Saccharothrix espanaensis DSM 44229: one gene and its partner. The protein of the gene in region 1 interacts with the protein of each later gene in a pairwise test. Links are inferred from orthologs where the notes say so. Each region holds a gene or a part of one and is shown in the gene's direction. Other genes may lie near its edges.

Region 1 (4,205 bases):
CACGCCGGGCATCTCGCGCCTGAACAGGTCGCGGATCTCCGCGCGGCCCTTGTGGATCGCGGGCACCAGGATGTGGCTGGGCTTGTCGTCGGCGAGTTGCACGATCAACTCGGCCAGGTCCGTCTCGACCGCCCGGATGCCGGCCGCGGCCAGCGCCTCGTTGAGGCCGATCTCCGCGGTGGCCATGGACTTGACCTTGATCACCTCGGTGCTGCCGGTCGCCGTGACCAGGTCGGTGATGATCCGGTTCGCCTCGGCGGCGTCGCGCGCCCAGTGCACGGTGGTGCCGCGCTCGGTGAGCGCCGCCTCCAGCCGCAGCAGGTGGGTGGGCAGGTCGGCCAGCACGGAGTCCTTGATCGCCGCGCCGGCGGCCCGCAGCCGCGTCCAGTCGGGCAGTTCCGCGACGACCGCCGCCCGCTTGGCCCGGATCGTGCCGGTGGCCTTGGTCAGGTTGCGCCGCATCTGCGCGTTCTCCAGGCCGGCGCGCGCGGCCACCGGGAACGGCTCGCCGCTGAGCGTGGGCATGCCCAGGAACGTCATCGCGCCCCCTCCGCCGGTCGCTTCCCGATGCGCGCGGTCGGGGGTGGCTCGCTGCGGGGGGTGGTCACGGCGGGGGAGGTCATCGCGCCACCTCGGCGGGCCGGTCGGCGGTGCTCGCCAGGACCTGGGCCAGGTGCAGCGGACGCACTCCGGCGCGCAGCCTGCTCAGGCCGCCGCCGATGTGCATCAGGCACGACGAGTCGCCCGCCGTGAGCACCCGCGCGCCGGTGTCGAGCACCGCCCGCATCTTGTCCGCGAGCATCGCCGTGGACGTGTCGGCGTTCTTGACCGCGAAGGTGCCGCCGAACCCGCAGCACGTCTCGGCGGCCGGCAGTTCGACCAGGTCGATGCCGCGCACCTCGCGCAGCAGCCGCAGCGGCCGGTCGCCGACGCGCAGGACGCGCAGCGAGTGGCACGTGGGGTGGTAGGTGACCCGGTGCGGGAAGTACGCGCCGACATCGGTCACGCCCAGCACGTCGACCAGGAACTCCGACAGCTCGTAGGTCCGCTCCGCGATCCGCTCCGCCTCGTCGCCCAGGCCGGCGTCGCCGTGCGCACGGGCCACGTGGGCGTGCTGGTGGCGGACGGACCCCGCGCACGAGCCGGACGGGGCCACCACCACGTCGGCGTCCGCGAACGCCCGCACGTGGTTGCGCACGATCGGCAGCGCCTGCCCGGCGTACCCGGTGTTGACGTGCATCTGGCCGCAGCACGTCTGCCCGCGCGGCACGACGACCTCGTGGCCGAGGCGTTCCAGCAGCGCGACGGTGGCCTTGCCGACGTCCGGGAACAGGCCGTCCACGAGGCAGGTGACGAACAGCGCGACTCTCACGGCGTCCACACTAGGCTGTGTGGTCAGACCACACCAGGGCTGTGGTCCGACCACACGGAGGAGGCGTCGGGTGAACGGTTACGCGGCCGTGCTGCGGCACGTCGAGGACCAGCTCGCGGCGGGCCGCCTGACCGTCGGCGGGCAGCTGCCCGCCGAACGGCGGCTCGCCGAGCAGCTCGGCGTCAGCCGGCCCACCGTGCGCGAGGCGATCCGCGTGCTCCAGGCCCTCGGCGTGGTGCGCAGCGGCGTCGGGTCGGGCCCGGACGCGGGCACCACCGTCATCGCCGACCCGGCCGGCGGCCTGGGCACCGCGCTGCGGCTGCACCTGGCCACCCGCCGGCTGCCGCTGGCCGACCTGGTCGGCACCCGGGTGATGATCGAGGGCCACTCGGCACGGGCCGCCGCCGGCGTCCGGGACTGCGCCGAGCTGGACCGCGCCGCCGACCTGCTCGACCGGATGGACGACCCGGAGCTGGACGCCGACGCGTTCCACCAGCTCGACGCCGATTTCCACGTGGCGCTCACGGCGGCGGCGGGCAACGCGGTGAACACCGCCGTGATGGCCGCCCTGCGCGACGCCATCCACACCACCGTGCTCGACGCCGTCGCCACGCTCCCGGACTGGAACCGCACCGCCGTGCGGCTGCGCCGTGAACACCGGGGCGTGCTGCGGGCGATCCGAGCCGGTGACGGCGACACGGCGGCCCAACGCGTCACCCGGCACGTAGAGGGCTTCTACCGCGAATGGGCACGCCACGCGGACCCGGCGTAACGCGCGGATCTGGCGTGAAGTGGGTCCGCGTGCTGCGGGGCTCTCGCGGCGGCGGAGACTCCGGGGGAGCGGCGGTAACCGCACTAGCGCTTGCCGTCCCACAAAGCGCGGGCGTGAGGGCGGGGGTCGTCCACGACGGTCGACGGGGTGTCGAAAACCATCGTGGCGCGGCGCGCGGTGTCGTACTCGGGCCAGCCAGGGTCGCCGGTCGTCACGAACGACACCCAGGCCGCGTGCACGGTGTCGGCGAGGTCCTGCGGCGGCCCGTCGCCCAGCAGCGGCGCGACTGCCGGGTCGGCCAGGTTGTCGAAGACGAACGGGATTTCCAGGCTGTGGCACGCGCCGAGCCGGCCGTCGAACGTCGGCGGTCGCCAGGCGAACTCGTAGACGTGCGTGCGGCCGGTCGCGCCGGCGCGCGCCTCGGCCAGCCGGATCGCGGGCAGCCGGTAGAACCAGTCGGTGGACAGGTCGGCCATGATGTCGCCCGCCGACGCGTCGGCGTCCTCCGCGCGGTACGCGGCGAGCGCCTCCTGCGGGTCGAGGCCGTAGCGGGCGGCGGTGGCCAGCAGGAGCGGCTCGCCGATCAGGCCCTGCATCCCGGTCGGCACGGTGAAGAACCGGAACTCGTCGCGGTTGGTGCCCACCAGGACGTCCACCCCCGCGCCCGCGCCGGCGGCGATCGCCTCGATCGGCGGCACGGGTAGCAGGTCGCCGTCCACGACGGGTTCGAACGGCATCACGTTCAGCGCCACCTCGCCCCACTCCGCCGGATCCGGGGTGACCTGGCCGCGCAGCTCCTGCGCGGCGGCGGTGAGCCGGTCCAGCGGCACGGCGGCCAGCGCCTCGCGGGTCGCCGGGACGCCGAGCACCCCGGCCAGCCGGTGGGCGACGGCGCGGGCGGTGTCCGGGCCGAGCACGTGGTGCGCCGCGCCGCTCTGCAACGCGGCCCGGTGGAACAGCCCGGCCGAGAGCGGCGCGGAGAGCAGCGCGCCGATGCCCATCGCCCCGGCCGACTCGCCGAACACCGTGACGGCGTCCGGGTCGCCGCCGAACGCGGCGATCTCGGCGCGCACCCAGGCCAGCGCGGCGAGCTGGTCGAGCAGGCCGAGGTTGGCCGGGTCGCCGCGCTCGCCCAGGTGCAGGAAGCCGTCCGGGCCCAGCCGGTAGTTCACCGTCACGCAGACCACGCCGTCGCGGGCGAACCGGCCGCCGTCGTAGAGCGGCACCGAGCCCGAGCCGTTGGCGAACGCGCCGCCGTGCAGCCACACCGCGACCGGCCGCCGGCCGGCCGGGTCGGGCGTCCAGACGTTGAGGTTCAGGCACTCGTCGCCCGGGATGTCGACCTCGGGGATCAGCGCGTCGAACGGCGGCGTGTACGGGGCTTTCGGCGCGGTGGGCCCGAACTCGACGGCGTCGCGCACGCCCTCCCACGGCTGGACCGGCCGCGGTGGCAGGAAACGGTTCGGGCCGAACGGCGGCGCGGCGTACGGGACTCCCTTGAACACCGCGATGCCGTCGTCGGTCGTGGTGCCGCGCAGGACGCCGTGGCTGGTCTGGACGGTGGTCATCGGGGTGCCTTCCTTTGCCTGGTCGGGGTGGTCAGCTGTCGAGGCCGACGATCCGCAGCGCGAACCGCGCGTAGTGGTCGGCGACCACGTCCGCCGGGTACGGCTGGTCCGGGCCGAACCACTGGGCGACCTGCATGTCCATGCCGCCGATGGCGATGGCGGCCAGCGTCGGGTCCGGCACGGAGAACGTCCCGTCGGCCACGCCCTGCGCCATCACGTCGTGCATCAACCGGCGGCACGCCTCGCGCAGCTCCAGCGACGGCGCGAGCTGGGCCGGGGCCAGCGCGTGCAGCTCGCTGTTGGTCACCGCGGCCAGCAGCGGGTAGCGGGCGTGCGCCAGGACGTGCGCGCGGACCAGCGCGGCCAGTTGCGCCGCCGGGTCGGCCTCGCAGCGGCGCAGCGCGTCGGTCAGCCGGGTGTGCAGCTCGCGGTGGCCGATCAGGACCAGCTCGGCGAGCACGTGCTCCTTGGACGGGTAGTGCGAGTAGAGCGT
Region 2 (4,029 bases), 4.5 Mb from region 1 along the record:
CTGGTGCTGCCCGCCGCGGCCGGCGTCCTGAGCTTCCTGCCGGGCACCCGGCACTACTTCGCCGGGAACCTGGGCTGATGGACCAGCCGGTGCTCTACCGGGAACCCGGCGCGTCCTGGTGGCCGGTGCTGTGGGGGCCGGTGTTCGGCCTGGTCGGCCTGGGCGTGGAGGCGCTGACCGGCGCGGTGTTCCCGCTGCTGTGGCTGCTCGTGGCGGCCGGGCTGAGCTTCGCCGCGCTGGTCTGGGTGCAGGGCCGGCGACGGCTGCACGGCGTGCTGCTCACGCCCGCCGCGCTGCACTTGGGCCGCGAGGAGGTGCGGGTGCGCGACATCGCGGAGGTGTCCGGCGTGGAGCCGCGCGCCGGCGCCCGGATCCTCGGCGGCGGCTGGACCGAGCCGCGCGGCACCGGGCCGGTGCCGGTGCGACTGGCCGACGGCGAGGTCGTGCTGGGCTGGGCGCGTGACCCGGAGGCGTTGCGCGCCGCGCTGGACGGGTTGCTCGCGACGCGCGCTCCGCGTCGCGGCGAGGGGTGAGGCGTCGTGACGTGCTGGGCGGCGTGGCCCGGACGCGTTGCGCGGCGTCGGACCGGCTGCTCGCGACCCGTGCCCCGCGCCGTGACGAGGCGTGAGAGGCTGAGCCGGTGACCGCTGCCACCTCCGAAGCCCCCGTCGCGGACGCCCCGGGCCCGGGGCTGCACCAGCCCCTGCGCGCCGCCGTGGCGGCCGGCGAGGTCGTCCTCGCGGTGGCGCTGGTGGCGCTCGCGGTGTGGTGCTGGAACCGGGGTGTGCTGCGCTACAGCTACCCGGTGGAGAACCACGCGCCGCTGGAGTCCACCCGCTACCTGGGCAACTGGGTCGGCGGCGCGCTCGGCCTGGGCACGGTGGCCGGTGTGCTGCTGCTCGACGCGGTCCGGCAACTGCTGCTCGCGGTCCGCACCCGTGGTCGCGAGAAGGTCGCCGAACCGGACGTGTGAGACTGGACCCCGTGACTTCCACGCGATCCCAGGCACTGTTCGAGCGCGCGGCGGCGGTGATCCCCGGTGGCGTCAACTCGCCGGTCCGGGCCTTCCACTCGGTCGGCGGCACGCCCCGGTTCATGGTCCGCGGCGAGGGCCCGCACCTGTGGGACGCCGACGGCAACCGGTACGTGGACCTGGTGTCCTCGTGGGGGCCGATGATCCTCGGCCACGCCCACCCGCAGGTCGTCGAGGCCGTCCGCACGGCCGCCGTGAGCGGCTTGTCGTTCGGCACGCCCACCGAGGGCGAGATCGAGCTGGCGGAGGAGATCATCGCCCGCGTCGCGCCGGTCCGGCAGGTGCGCCTGGTCAACTCCGGCACCGAGGCGACGATGAGCGCGATCCGGCTCGCCCGGGGCTTCACCGGGCGGCGCAAGGTCGTCAAGTTCGCCGGCTGCTACCACGGCCACGTGGACGCCCTGCTCGCCGCCGCCGGCTCCGGCGTCGCGACGCTGGGCCTGCCCACCTCGCCCGGCGTGACGGGCGCCCAGGCCGCCGACACGATCGTGCTGCCGTACAACGACCTGCCCGCCCTCGAAGCCGCGTTCGCCCAGCACCCGGACGAGATCGCGTGCGTGATCACCGAGGCCGCGGCAGGCAACATGGGCGCGGTCGCGCCCCGGCACAACGCCGGGCTGCTGGAGCTGTGCCACGCGCACGGCGCGCTGCTGGTGATGGACGAGGTGATGACCGGCTTCCGGGTGTCCCGGGCCGGCTGGTACGGCCTGGAGCAGGTCGCCGGCGACCTCTACACGTTCGGCAAGGTGATGTCCGGCGGGCTGCCCGCCGCCGCGTTCGGCGGGCGCGCCGACGTGATGGCCAAGCTCGCCCCGGCCGGCCCGGTCTACCAGGCCGGCACGCTGTCCGGGAACCCGGTGGCGGTCGCCGCGGGCCTGGCCACGCTGCGCGCCGCCACCGACGACGTGTACCGGGCGCTGGACGCCAACGCGACCCGCCTGGGCGCGCTGTTCACCGCCGCCCTGACCGAGGCCGGCGTGCCGCACCGGGTGCAGTTCGCGGGCAACCTGGTCAGCGTCTTCTTCACCGAGGACGAGGTGGTCGACTACGCGGGCGCGCAGGCCGCGCAGACCTGGCGCTTCCCACCGTTCTTCCACGCCCTGCTGGAGCGCGGCGTCTACCCGCCGCCCAGCGCGTTCGAGGCGTGGTTCGTCAACGCCGCCATGACCGAGGAGGACTTCGCGGTGATCGCGGACGCCCTGCCCCACGCCGCCCGTGCCGCCGCGGAGGCCAAGCAGTGAAGACCGTCGTGCACCTGCTCCGCCACGGCGAGGTCCACAACCCGACCGGGGTCCTGTACGGCCGGCTGCCGGGCTACAAGCTCTCCGAGCGGGGCCAGAAGCAGGCGCTCGTCGTCGCCGAGCACCTCGCCGACCACGACATCGCGCACGTCGTGGCGTCCCCGCTGGACCGGGCGCAGCAGACCGCCGCGCCGATCGTCGACTCGCACCGCCTCGACCTGGCCACCGACAACCGGCTGATCGAGGCGGGCAACAAGTTCGAGGGCCTCAAGGTCGCGGTCGGCGACGGCGCGCTGCGCTCGCCCAAGCACTGGCCGAAGCTGGTCAACCCGTTCAAGCCGTCGTGGGGCGAGCCCTACCTGGAGATCGCGCACCGGATGCTCGGGGCGGTCCAGCGGGCGCGCGCGGCGGCCGAGGGCCACGAGGCGGTGTGCGTGTCGCACCAGCTGCCGATCTGGACGCTGCGCCGGTTCCTGGAGGGCAAGCGGATGTGGCACGACCCGCGCCGCCGGGAGTGCTCGCTGGCGTCGCTGACCAGCCTGGTGTTCGAGGGCGAGGAACTGGTCCGGGTCGTCTACACCGAGCCCGCCGGGGCGACCAGCCCGCGGGTGACGGGCGCGTGAAGCGGCTCGCAGCGGCGCTGTCGGCACTGTCGCTGCTGCTCGTGGCGACGGCGTGCGCGACCGGCGACGACGCGGTGGTGACCGGCTCGGACTTCCAGTTCGTCGCGCCCGACGGCCAGGTCCGCATCCGCTACGACGGCGACCAGCGCAAGGCGGTCCGCGTGCTGTCCGGGCCGGACGTGCGGGAGGACGGCCGGACGGTCTCGCTGGCCGACTACGCGGGCAAGGTCGTCGTGGTCAACATCTGGGGCTCGTGGTGCGGCCCGTGCCGCACCGAGTCGCCCGAGCTGCAGAAGGTGCAGGACGAGACCGGGTCGCTGGGCGTGCAGGTGGTGGGCATCGCGGTGAAGGAGAGCTCCGCCGAGCAGCCCCGCGACTTCATGCGCGACCGCGACCTGAGCTACCCGTCGATCTACGACGAGTCCGGGCGCACCCTGCTGGCGTTCAAGGGCCTGCCGCCCAACACCGTGCCCTCGACGATCGTGCTGGACAAGCAGCACCGGGTGGCCGCGGTGTTCCTGGAGACGTTGATCGCGACCGACCTGGTGCCGCTGGTGAAGGAGTTGGCGGCCGAGGCGTAGGCAGGGGGAGCGCCGCGCACCGGGTCAGCGGATCTCGGGGATCTTGGTCTTGAAGGCGTCGACCATCGCCTCGCGGCCGACGAGGTTGAACTCGCGGCCCAGCGTGCGCATGATCGAGTTCTCGGTGGGCCGGTAGAGGCCGTACCGGTAGTACCGGCTGCCCTCGTACGCGCCGACCGTGCCGCCGTCGGGGGAGGTCTGGCCCAGGTAGCGGGACCACTTGGCGCCCGACGGGTCGGCGGTCGCGTTCGGCTCGAACGGCTCGCCGCCGGAGTACCGGTCGTACGGGTAGTCGTACTCGTCGGCCAGCCCGCCGATCGAGTGCCCCAGCTCGTGCACGGCGATCTGCCCGGCCTGCGCGTTCGCGCCCGCCGCGGTGGCCACCCCGCCGCCCGCGCCGCCGTACTTGGCGGTGTTGCCCAGCGCGATCACCTGGTCGGCCTCCGGCGCGAGCGCGCCGAACTGCGCGGCCTTCGCCTGGTTCACGCACAGCAGCCGCTCGGTGTTGACGTCCCGGCCCTGGCACCAGAAGCCCATGTCCAGCGCGGTGT

Evidence for each region.
Region 2: the proteins of BN6_RS19335 (region 1) and hemL interact in binary tests that used the Escherichia coli proteins (3 or more experiments, as listed by UniProt). The link is inferred for Saccharothrix espanaensis DSM 44229 from one-to-one orthologs.

What each region holds. Positions count from the first base shown.
Region 1 is NC_019673.1:4,374,818-4,379,022, forward strand. What follows is about bases 324-3,293. They hold BN6_RS19335 (FadR/GntR family transcriptional regulator), read left to right. Parts: upstream 324-1,442; coding sequence 1,443-2,144; downstream 2,145-3,293. Other genes in these bases: BN6_RS19325 (lactate utilization protein B), read right to left, coding at 324-540; BN6_RS19330 ((Fe-S)-binding protein), read right to left, coding at 620-1,372; BN6_RS19340 (carboxylesterase/lipase family protein), read right to left, coding at 2,228-3,293. Outside these bases: more of BN6_RS19325, read right to left, coding at 1-323; more of BN6_RS19340, read right to left, coding at 3,294-3,712; BN6_RS19345 (TetR/AcrR family transcriptional regulator), read right to left, coding at 3,744-4,205. UniProt on the Escherichia coli protein: Transcriptional activator of the glcDEFGB operon which is associated with glycolate utilization, and encodes malate synthase G and the genes needed for glycolate oxidase activity. Also negatively regulates the transcription of its own gene.
Region 2 is NC_019673.1:8,885,586-8,889,614, reverse strand. What follows is about bases 336-3,129. They hold hemL (glutamate-1-semialdehyde 2,1-aminomutase), read left to right. Parts: upstream 336-984; coding sequence 985-2,274; downstream 2,275-3,129. Other genes in these bases: BN6_RS39055 (TlpA disulfide reductase family protein), read left to right, coding at 2,894-3,129; BN6_RS39060 (histidine phosphatase family protein), read left to right, coding at 2,271-2,897; BN6_RS39070 (hypothetical protein), read left to right, coding at 641-973; BN6_RS39075 (hypothetical protein), read left to right, coding at 336-533. Also shown: BN6_RS39080 (proline-rich domain-containing protein), read left to right, coding at 1-78; more of BN6_RS39075, read left to right, coding at 78-335; more of BN6_RS39055, read left to right, coding at 3,130-3,478; BN6_RS39050 (M64 family metallopeptidase), read right to left, coding at 3,503-4,029. UniProt on the Escherichia coli protein: Aminomutase that catalyzes the transfer of the amine group on carbon 2 of glutamate 1-semialdehyde to the adjacent carbon 1 to form 5-aminolevulinate.